Regions from separate parts of the Luteibacter sp. HA06 genome, predicted to be linked through region 3. Evidence: predicted binding sites of a transcription regulator. Region 3 holds the regulator's gene; each other region holds the start of a gene.
The links. Region 3 encodes HrcA, which represses chaperone genes, less so after heat shock. Its sites were predicted from a motif close to TTNGCACTCNNNNNNNNNGAGTGCNAA; they were not measured.
Positions count from the first base shown of each region.

Region 1: ACVWWJ_RS03370 (co-chaperone GroES) is a predicted target of HrcA. The motif match lies at 1,292-1,318, and genes of this name have one in related genera.
Region 2: ACVWWJ_RS08655 (LD-carboxypeptidase) is a predicted target of HrcA. The motif match lies at 1,474-1,500, and genes of this name have one in related genera.

Region 1 covers NZ_JBSSDZ010000001.1:764,065-767,337, reverse strand. The annotation lists gene groL (chaperonin GroEL) at 1-889, opposite strand, end outside; gene ACVWWJ_RS03370 (co-chaperone GroES) at 950-1,243, opposite strand; gene cutA (divalent-cation tolerance protein CutA) at 1,438-1,761, shown strand; gene ACVWWJ_RS03360 (protein-disulfide reductase DsbD family protein) at 1,833-3,273, shown strand, end outside.
Region 2 covers NZ_JBSSDZ010000001.1:1,884,260-1,887,532, forward strand. The annotation lists gene ACVWWJ_RS08645 (Hsp70 family protein) at 1-20, shown strand, start outside; gene ACVWWJ_RS08650 (helix-turn-helix domain-containing protein) at 214-1,194, shown strand; gene ACVWWJ_RS08655 (LD-carboxypeptidase) at 1,503-2,432, shown strand; gene ACVWWJ_RS08660 (hypothetical protein) at 2,474-2,815, opposite strand; gene ACVWWJ_RS08665 (sensor histidine kinase) at 3,019-3,273, shown strand, end outside.
Region 3 covers NZ_JBSSDZ010000001.1:2,852,133-2,855,405, forward strand. The annotation lists gene dnaK (molecular chaperone DnaK) at 1-201, opposite strand, end outside; gene grpE (nucleotide exchange factor GrpE) at 299-835, opposite strand; gene hrcA (heat-inducible transcriptional repressor HrcA) at 922-1,983, opposite strand; gene recN (DNA repair protein RecN) at 2,116-3,273, shown strand, end outside.

The DNA of each region.
Region 1 (3,273 bases), 2.1 Mb from region 3:
CGGTGAGGACAGCGATGTCTTCCAGGATGGCCTTGCGACGATCGCCGAAGCCCGGCGCCTTGACGGCGGCGACCTTGACGATGCCACGGATCGTGTTGACGACGAGGGTGGCCAGGGCTTCGCCCTCGACTTCCTCGGCAACGATCAGCAGCGGCTTGCCAGCCTTGGCGACAGCCTCGAGCACCGGCAGGAGCTCGCGCACGTTCGAGATCTTCTTGTCGTGGATGAGGATGAACGGGTCGTCCAGCTCAACCTGCTGCGACTGCTGGTTGTTGATGAAGTACGGCGACAGGTAGCCGCGGTCGAACTGCATGCCTTCGACGACGTCGAGCTCGTTCTCGAGGCCCGAACCTTCTTCAACCGTGATCACGCCTTCCTTGCCGACCTTGCCCATCGCCGTGGCGATGATGTCACCGATGTTGGAATCGGAGTTGGCCGAGATCGTGCCGACCTGGGCGATCGCCTTGTCGTCAGCGGTCGGGTTCGACAGCTTCTTCAGTTCGGCGACGGCGGCGATGACAGCCTGGTCGATACCGCGCTTGAGGTCCATCGGGTTGATGCCGGCGGCAACAGCCTTGAGGCCTTCCTGGATGAATGCCTGGGCGAGGACGGTCGCGGTCGTGGTGCCGTCACCGGCCACGTCGGAGGTCTTCGAAGCGGCTTCCTTGACGATCTGCGCGCCGATGTTCTCGTACTTGTCGGCGAGTTCGATTTCCTTCGCGACCGAGACGCCGTCCTTGGTGACGGTCGGGACGCCGAAGCTCTTCTCGATCACGACGTTGCGGCCCTTCGGGCCCAGGGTGACCTTGACCGCGTTGGCGAGGGTGTTGACACCCTTCAGCATGCGGGCGCGGACGTCTTCGCCGAAGCGGACTTCTTTAGATGCCATGGTCTTTGAATCCTTAAATGGTTAGTAGGTGAGATCGGGCAGGACGGGGCGAGCGCGAGCTCAGCCTTCCAGGACCGCCACGATGTCGTCTTCCTTCAGGAAGACCAGATCTTCGCCGTCGACCTTGATTTCCTGGCCGGCATACTTGCCGAACAGGACCACGTCGCCTTCCTTCACGCCCATCGGGCGGAGCTGGCCACTGGCCAGGAGGAGGCCGGTGCCGGCGGCGAGCACCTTGCCGCGGGTGGGCTTCTCGGTGGCGCTATCCGGGATGACGATGCCACCGGCGGAAACGCGCTCTTCTTCAAGACGCTTGACGATGACGCGGTCGTGCAGCGGGCGCAGCTTGCTCATGACTTCTCCAAACATGTGTTTGACGGACAAGGAAAAAGGTCCACCCTGTTAGCACTTGGTCAGGGTGAGTGCCAGAATTTTAGCCCTAAGCTTTCCTGATTCGGAAGAGCTATGGATGGTCGACAGATGGCGGCGCCACGAAACCGTTCAAGGCCCCGGGTTCAAAAAAGGCGACGAAGGCCCACAATCGGGGCATGTCCGAACCCATTGCCGTACTTATTGCCTGCCCGACCGGCGAACCTGCCGACTCCCTCGCCCGGGCGCTCGTGGAAGCGGGCCTTGCCGCCTGCGTGAACCGACTGCCCGGCGTGCGGTCCACCTACCGCTGGAAAGGCGAAGTGGTCACCGACGAAGAAGACCTGCTGGTGGCCAAGACCACCCGCGAGGCCTTCCCGGCCCTGGAGCACTTCGTCCTGGCACGTCACGCCTATGAGGTGCCGGAAATCATCGCCCTGCCGGTGGTCGCGGGGCATGCGCCCTACCTGGCCTGGCTCGAAGCCAGTGTCGACGCAAGCTAACCCGGGTTCGCCCGGTCATAATGATCGACGCCTTACGCGGTTCGTCGCCGCATCGCTCCACGGAGATCGCCATGTCGTCGCTTCGCCGCCTTACGCGGAACCTGCTCGCCGCGTTCGGCCTGCTGCTCATTGCCCTGCCCGCGTTCGCGCAAAGCGACGACGACCTGCTGCCGGTGACCGAGGCCTTCCACCTCACCACGGATCCCAGCCAGCCCGGCATGGTCAGGCTGCACTGGCGCATTGCGCCGGACTATTACCTCTACCGTGGCCGGATCAAGATCAAGGCGGCCGACGCCGCAGCGGTGTCGCTGGGCGAGCCGACGCTGCCCGATGGCCTGAAAAAGCATGATGAGTATCTCGGTGACGTCGAGATCTACCACGGCGATATCGAAGCCAGCGTGCCGTACAAGCTGCTGGCGGCCGGCACGACCACTCTCGCTCTGGACGTCCAGTACCAGGGCTGCCACGAAGTCGAGCCCAAGATCTGCTACCCGCCCAATACCGAGCACCTGAAGCTCACCATCGGCGCCGCGTCGACCATTCCGACGGGACCGGCACCGGCTGCCACTCCAGCCGCGACCACCCCCGCCAACGCCACCACCGGCGCGTCGCTGCTGGGTGCCCCCGCCGCCGTGCCCGGCACGGAAGCCGCCGCCCTGCCGGCCGAACAGGCCTTCCGCTTCGAAGCCCTGGTGAAGTCGCGCAACGCGCTGCTGCTGCGCTGGACGATGCCGAAGGATTACTACCTCTACCGCGACAAGACCGAAATCACGGTGGCCTCGCCCGCCGGTGTCACCGCAGGCGAGCCCGACTGGCCGAGCGGCGTCGCGCACCATGACGAGCATTTCGGCGACACCATCGTCTACTTCGACCAGGTAGAGCTGCCCGTCCCGCTCAAGGGCGCGGCCGACGCGAAGACCGCCGAGCTCGACGTCGCCTACCAGGGCTGCCTCGAGAACGGCATTTGCTACCCGGTGATGAAGCGTCATATCAGCGTGGACTTCGGTGCGGGCACGGCTACGGTCGGCGCCCCTGCGGAAACCGCGCCCGCAGCCGCTAGCGCCAGCGCCGCGAAGGAAGTCGCACCTACGCCGCCACCGCCGGGCCTCGTACCGGAGAGCGAAGCGCCACTCGGCTTCGTCGCTGCGATCGGCCTTGCCTTGCTAGGCGGCCTCGTGCTGAACCTGATGCCTTGCGTGCTGCCCGTGTTGTCGCTGAAGGCGATCACCGTGCTGGAAAGTGGTGAGAGCCCGGGTGCGGCGCGCAAGCACGCCCTCTGGTACACCGCCGGCGTGCTGGTGGCCTTCGCCGCCCTTGGCGTCATCATTGTCGGCATCCGCGCCGCCGGTCACGGCATCCAGTGGGGTGCGCAGTTCCAGCAGCCACTGGCTATCGGCATTCTTGTCTACGTGATGCTCGCCGTCGGCCTGTCCATGTCGGGCGTGTTCGAGATTGGTGGCTCACTAGGTAATGTCGGCAGTGGCCTTGCATCGCGATCCGGCCCCTCGGGTG
Region 2 (3,273 bases), 970 kb from region 3:
TCGCTTCCGACAGTCGATAAGCGAATTCGGCATATTCACAAAGTGCTGGCCTTTGCTGCATTACATGGGTACTTATGGCGAAGGATTTGTCGCGTGCAGGGTTAGCCTGCGAGTGGATGCAGCGGGGGTGGATATGGGCAGGGTTAGCGTTCGGATCAGGATGGGCAACGAGTGGGGAGTTGCCGGGACAACCAACCGCAAGGAGGTAGGCGCATGACTCGCCCTTCCAATATGCAGGACCTGGAAGATTACGATCTGGTCACACTGGGTACGGCGCTAGGCATGTGCGAGGTCGATCTGCTGACCCTCAGCCCGGCCCGGCCGCGTGCATCGATCGCGTCGAAGACGCACGACGCCGTGACCTATCTCACCGGACACATTGATTTCGACGTACGCGGCTCGCTGACGGTGCCGGACGATGCATGCATGCTCGTCTACCTGCATGAGACCGGCGAGCGCAGCTGGTGCCAGGGCGTCGGCGTCGAGTCGGAAATGGGCGTGACGCTTTTGCGCGGCACGCCCACCGACTTCATGTTCGAGCGCGGCACGCGCTTCACCCTCGTGGTGGCGCCTTACGCACGTTTCCGCTCGCGATTCATGGCCTCCGATCACGCCGACGTGGACATGGCCGCACAGCGGCTGCGCCTGTTTTCGGTGACGTCGGAACACCTCAAGCGTGCCTACCGGCAGATACGCGAGCGCGTGCACGACACCGAGGACATGGCTTTTGGTCCGGTCGAGGACCTGCTGGACGAGCACATTCGTGTCGCCCTGGGATCATCGTCCGAAGAGCGCCCGGTCGCGTCGCGCGGAAGGCGTGCGCACTACCAGGTGATGCGTCGGGCCGAGCGCTTCATGCGGGCCAACCTCCGTCGCGATATCTACTCGCAGGAGCTCTGCCAGGCAGCTGGCGCGAGCGAGCGTGGCCTTCGGTACGCCTTCGACGACCTGCTAGGCATTCCACCGAACCGGTACCTGGCCATGCTTCGCCTGTGTACGGCACACCGCAGCCTCGTCACGGCGGAAGCCGGGCGGCGTTCGGTCAAGTCCGTCGCGCTCAGCTGCGGCATGTGGGACCTCTCGCGCTTTGCCGAGAAGTACCGCAGCGTTTTCGGCGAGCAGCCGCGCGAGACCCTTATCCGCAGTGCGCCTGCGGAGGATCTCGCCGCCGCCGAGGAGTTCGAAGGCTGGTAAGCGCAGCGGCACGCGGATCGTGCCGTTTGCGATTACGTTCGTGCCGCAATTGATCAGTGCGAAGGACACGGTCGTCCTCTAATCGATGCCACCACGCCATCGCGGCGTGGCAGTTGGATCGAGGGAGATAGCCTGATGCGTCGCACGCTGTTCCACCCGGCCGCCCAGGCCGCCGGGACCCGGGTCTTCGCCGGAGGGCCAGACCGTTGAACACCTGTATGGCCCCCTGTGAAGGCGGTCCGCACAACTTCGGGTTGCCTTTGCGCGGTCGTAGAGGTATTGGTAGTGCAAGTCACGCACTGCCAGTCATGCCAAAACGATTCGAGATTCGTCTTATTGCTCCCTCCGGTTACGCAGAAGACCGCGCCGCCTGCCAGCGAGGTATAGAGCGCCTGCAGGCCGCGGGCCACACCGTTCTCGGCACTCATGTCGTGGATCGCGTGGCCCTGCGCTTTGCCGGCAGCGATGCCGAACGCGCGGCGGACATCAACCAGCTTGCCAATCCTGATCTGCCCTTGCCGGACGTAGTCATGGCGATCCATGGGGGCTATGGCGCCATCGCGCTGCTGGAACACCTCGATTACGCCGGGCTGGCGGCGCGTTTCTCCGAAAATTCGTGCGTGTTGGTCGGCCACGGCGACTTCACGGTGATTCAGTGCGCGCTTTACGCGCGCAGCGGCATCGGGTCCCTGTTCGGCCCCATGCTTGTCCAGGACTTCGGTGCCGGCTACCTGCGTGAAAATACGTGGCGGCACTTCTGGCAGACCCTGCAGTCTCCGCGTACGGACATCACCTGGGCCTGCCCGGAAGGGCAGGACGACCTCCGTGTCGAAGGCACCCTTTGGGGCGGCAACCTGTCCGCGTTATGCAGCCTGATCGGTACGCCGTACCTGCCGGTGTTCGACGACGGCATCCTCTACCTGGAAGAAACCGGTGAGCAGGCCTATCGCATCGAACGGATGCTTTACGAGCTGCACCTGAGCGGCGTGCTGGCAGGGCAGCGGGCCATCATCCTGGGCGGTCTGGGCGGACAGCGGGTCAGCGAGTACGACAACGGCTACGACATCGAGCACGCGCTCGAGCGTTTTGCCGCCGTCTGCGGCGTGCCTTTCGTGCGCGGACTGGCATTCGGACACGGGCAGGACAAGTGGACGCTTCCGTTCGGTGCGCGCGCGGTCCTTGAAGTCTCGGACGGCACGGCAGAGGTACTCGCCACGGGCTATCCCTACAAGGCCTGATACGGCGGACGGAGCCGGCAGTGATGCTGGCTCCGTCGGTTTCAGCCGAGTGCGGTGACCTGCGTGGCGCCGATCACGCCGATGAAGACGATCGAAAGCATCCAGAAGCGTGCCGGGTCGCGCCACACGCACACGCCAAGGCAGACGATGCCGAGCACGCAGGAGACGATGCCGGCAGCCTGCAGGCCGAGCGCGATGAGCGACGGGTCGGAACCACCCGTGGCGATCAACATCGGTCTGAAAATCGCGTACCACGCGAGAACAAGGCAGGCGCCCCCGACGATGCCGAGCAGCCAGTTGGCGGGATGATGCTTCGGCAGCATATTGATGCCGAGATAGATCGCGAGAACAACGACAGCGAAAACGACGAGCAACAAGGCCATGCGTTAACCCCTTTGTCTTTGATGTGGCTCGCGGTCCCCACCGCTGGAGCCAACCTCCCGAGCATGGCCCATCGGGGCGCTGGGGTCATGCTGCGCCGCAGAAGGCTGTTTCGTCGGCGAATACCGCGTTTCGTCGGAAACGCATCGAGGAGGGAGTGCGGGCCATCGTATGCTCCCCGGCAATCCAGCATCGGAGCCACGCGATGGCCAGCCTCAAATTCCTCGGTCGTATCGTTGTCGCCTGGTTCGCCGCCTGGTGCATGCTGCTCGTGCTGTTCGGCATGTTCGACTGGCACCACGGCGATCTTCCATGGTTCGTCACGCTGGCCTGGTTCATCGGCCTGTTGATCGCGCTGGGGCGCGGCGTGACTCACCTGTACCGCGTGCGCACCATCGCTGGGCGTATCGACGCGGAGACGTTGTCGAACCGGCAGCGTCGCCGTGTCGAAGTGCCCTAC
Region 3 (3,273 bases):
GTAGAAGGTGTTCTTGGGGTTCGTCACGCTCTGGCGCTTGGCCGGCGCGCCCACGAGGACTTCGTTGTCCTTGGTGAAAGCCACGATGGACGGCGTGGTGCGATCGCCCTCTGCATTCTCGATGACGCGTGCGGTCGAACCTTCCATTACTGCTACACAGGAATTGGTCGTACCGAGGTCGATACCGATGATCTTGCCCATAGTCACGTTGCTCCGAATTTCATGCGGCCCCCGCGGCCGCTACTGTTTTGGAAAATGGGGGTAACCCCCATCGATTCAATATCTTTGGTGAAGCTGTTCAGTTGTCGCGCACCACGGCGACGAGCGCCGGACGCAGCAGACGGTCGTTCAGCACGAAGCCCTTCTGGACCACGGCGACGACGGTGTTCGGCGCGTGCTCGTTCGACTCGACCGAGCTGATGGCCTGGTGGTGCTCCGGATTGAACGGCTGGTGCAGCGGGTCGACCACGGACAGTCCGTTGGACTGGGTGACCTTTTCCAGCTGCTTCAGCGACATATCCAGACCTTCTCGCAGCGTCTTCGCATCGGCTGCCTGATTGGCCAGGCCAAGAGCGATGCCGTCGTACACCGGCAGAAGCTCGGCCAGCAGCTTCTCGTTGGCGAAGCGGCGAGCCTGGTCGATGTCGCGCTGCATGCGGCGGCGCTGGTTCTCGATCTCCGCCTTTTCGCGCAGCACCGTCTCGCGCGCCTGAGCCAGTTCGGTTTCCATCGCGGCCAGCTTGATGTTCAGGGCCTCGATCTCGGCATTGACGCCGTTGTCGGCCACACCGCCGTCCTGCGCCGGATCCGGCACGTGGGGATCGTTGTTTTGCATTACTTGCTCCAAATGTCAGCGTCCCGACCCCTCCGAGGAAGGGCCGAACATTCGCGGGAAATACTAAACCCGCCTCCCGTGGCGGTTTATGAGGTCGCCGCGGCGCGATTCAAGGCATCACTGAGCAGTCCGGCAGTCGCTTGTACGACTGGGATGACCCGCTCATATGCCATACGCGTCGGTCCAATAACTCCGATCGCGCCTAGCATTCTGCCGTTCGTGCCGTAGGTGGCGGTGACGATGCTGCATCCGTCGAGAGCGGAAAAGCCCGACTCCTCGCCGATGAACAGACGTACGCCCGGGGCTTTGACGCACATCTCCATGAGCTGCAGGAGGTCACGCTTTTGCTGGAAAGCGTCAAAAAGATCGCGGAGTCGCTCTATATCAGCGAGCTCGGAATACCCCATCAGATTGGTCTGACCGCTCACCAGCACGTCGTCCGCGTCCTCTTCGGCGCTGAACGAGGCCGTGGCCAGTTCGACGACCCCGTTGAGCAGGCGATTGATCTCGCCCCCGGCCTCGCGTAGTTCGGTCGCCAGATGCGCGCGGATATCGACCAGGCGGAAACCGGCGAACTGGGCATTGAGGTAGTTGGCGGCTTGCTCCAGCTCCGCCGATTCCAGTGGCTTGGCCAGCTGGACCACGCGGTTCTGCACCTGGTTATCGGAGAACACCAGGATCACCAGCACCCGCGCGTCGGGCAAATTGACGAAATCGATATGACGAAGCGGAAAGTCGCCCTGCCGGGGCACGGTGACCACGCCGGCGAAATGGGTCATCGCCGAGAGCAGGTGCGACACGTTGCCGAGCAGGTCGCGCGTGGTCGTCTGGTGCGGCGGCAGTCCGCCCTGCAGGCGAGCCATCTCGTCGCGCGGCAGCGGCTTGAGCTCCAGCAGGCTGTCGACGAACAGGCGCAGGCCGCGCGGCGTGGGGATTCTGCCCGCCGACGTATGGGGCGAGGAGACCAGCCCGGCCTCTTCGAGGTCGGCCATGATGTTGCGGATGGTCGCCGGACTGACTTCCAGGCCGGACGACTTCGCCAGCGTGCGTGAGCCGACCGGCTCACCGTCTGACAGGTATTGAGAGATCAGGGTACGCAGCAGCCGGCGCGCGCGTGCATCGATGTCGTGACCGGAAAACGGATTCATGCGCGTGGGCGGGCCGGAGGGTTGGTTCGTCGGGCTATCAATAAGGTCTACACGCTCCTGTTGCAAGTCTCGGCTTCTGCGACGCGCCTGCCGCTACAATCGGCGCGATTCCATCCGCCGCCATCGGTAGCCATGCTCACCTCGCTCTACGTCCGTCAGTTCGCCGTCGTCGAAGAAGCCGAGATTGCCTTCGGGCCAGGGCTCACCGTGGTCAGTGGCGAGACCGGGGCCGGCAAGTCCCTGCTCGTGGACGCCCTGATGCTGCTCGCCGGCGCCCGCGCCGACAGCGGCATGGTGCGCTCAGGCAGCGACCGCGCCGAGCTCGCTGCGGAATTCGACCTCACCGGCCTGCCGGAGGCCACCGACTGGCTGCGCCAGGAGGAACTGGACGACGGCGAGACCTGCCAGCTGCGCCGGGTGATCCGCGTTGAAGGCAGCTCGCGTGGCTGGATCAACGGCCGGCCCGCCAGCCTCGCGCAGATGTCCGCCCTGGCCGCGCTTATCGTCGAGATCCACGGCCAGCACGAACACCAGGCCCTGCTCTCGCGCCAGCACCAGATGGCCCTGCTCGACGCCTACGCCGGCAACGAAGTGCTCCAGACCAGCGTCCGCGAAACGGCGAAGTCCTGGCGCGAGGCAGTTGCCCGCATCCGCACCCTCTCCGGTGGCGACGATCGCGAGCGCCAGATCGAACTGCTGGCCCATGAACTGGAAGAACTGGATCGCTGGGCGTTGACCCCCGCGGCACTGGATGAGCTCGAAGCGCAGCACCGCCGGCTCGCCAACGCCGGTCGACTGGCCGAAGGTGCCAACGGCGTGGTCGAGATCCTCGACGGCGAAAGCGAGTTCGCCGTGGGGCGTGCCCTGCTCCGCGCCCACGCCGAGCTGTCGCGTCTGGCCGAGCTGGATGCTTCCTTGATACCGACCCTCGAGCTCCTCGACAGCGCGCAGATCCAGATCGGCGAAGCCGTCGATGGGCTCGGGCGCTACGCCCAGGACGTCGAACTGGACCCGGAGCGCCTTGCCGAGGTCGACACCCAGCTCACCCACCTGCACGACCTCTCGCGCCGTTACCGGCTGCCGATCGAGGAATTGACGGTAAAGGCTGAAGAAATCCGCGAACGCCTGGGCGAACTCGAAGGCGCCGGCGACGCGCTCGACCGCCTCGGACGCGAGCGGGACCGCCTGGCCAAGGCTCACGACGAAGCCGCCGCCGCCCTCTCCAAGGCGCGCGCGGAAGCCGCAGGTCGCCTGGGCACCTCGGTAGCCGCATTGATGGGCGAGCTCGGC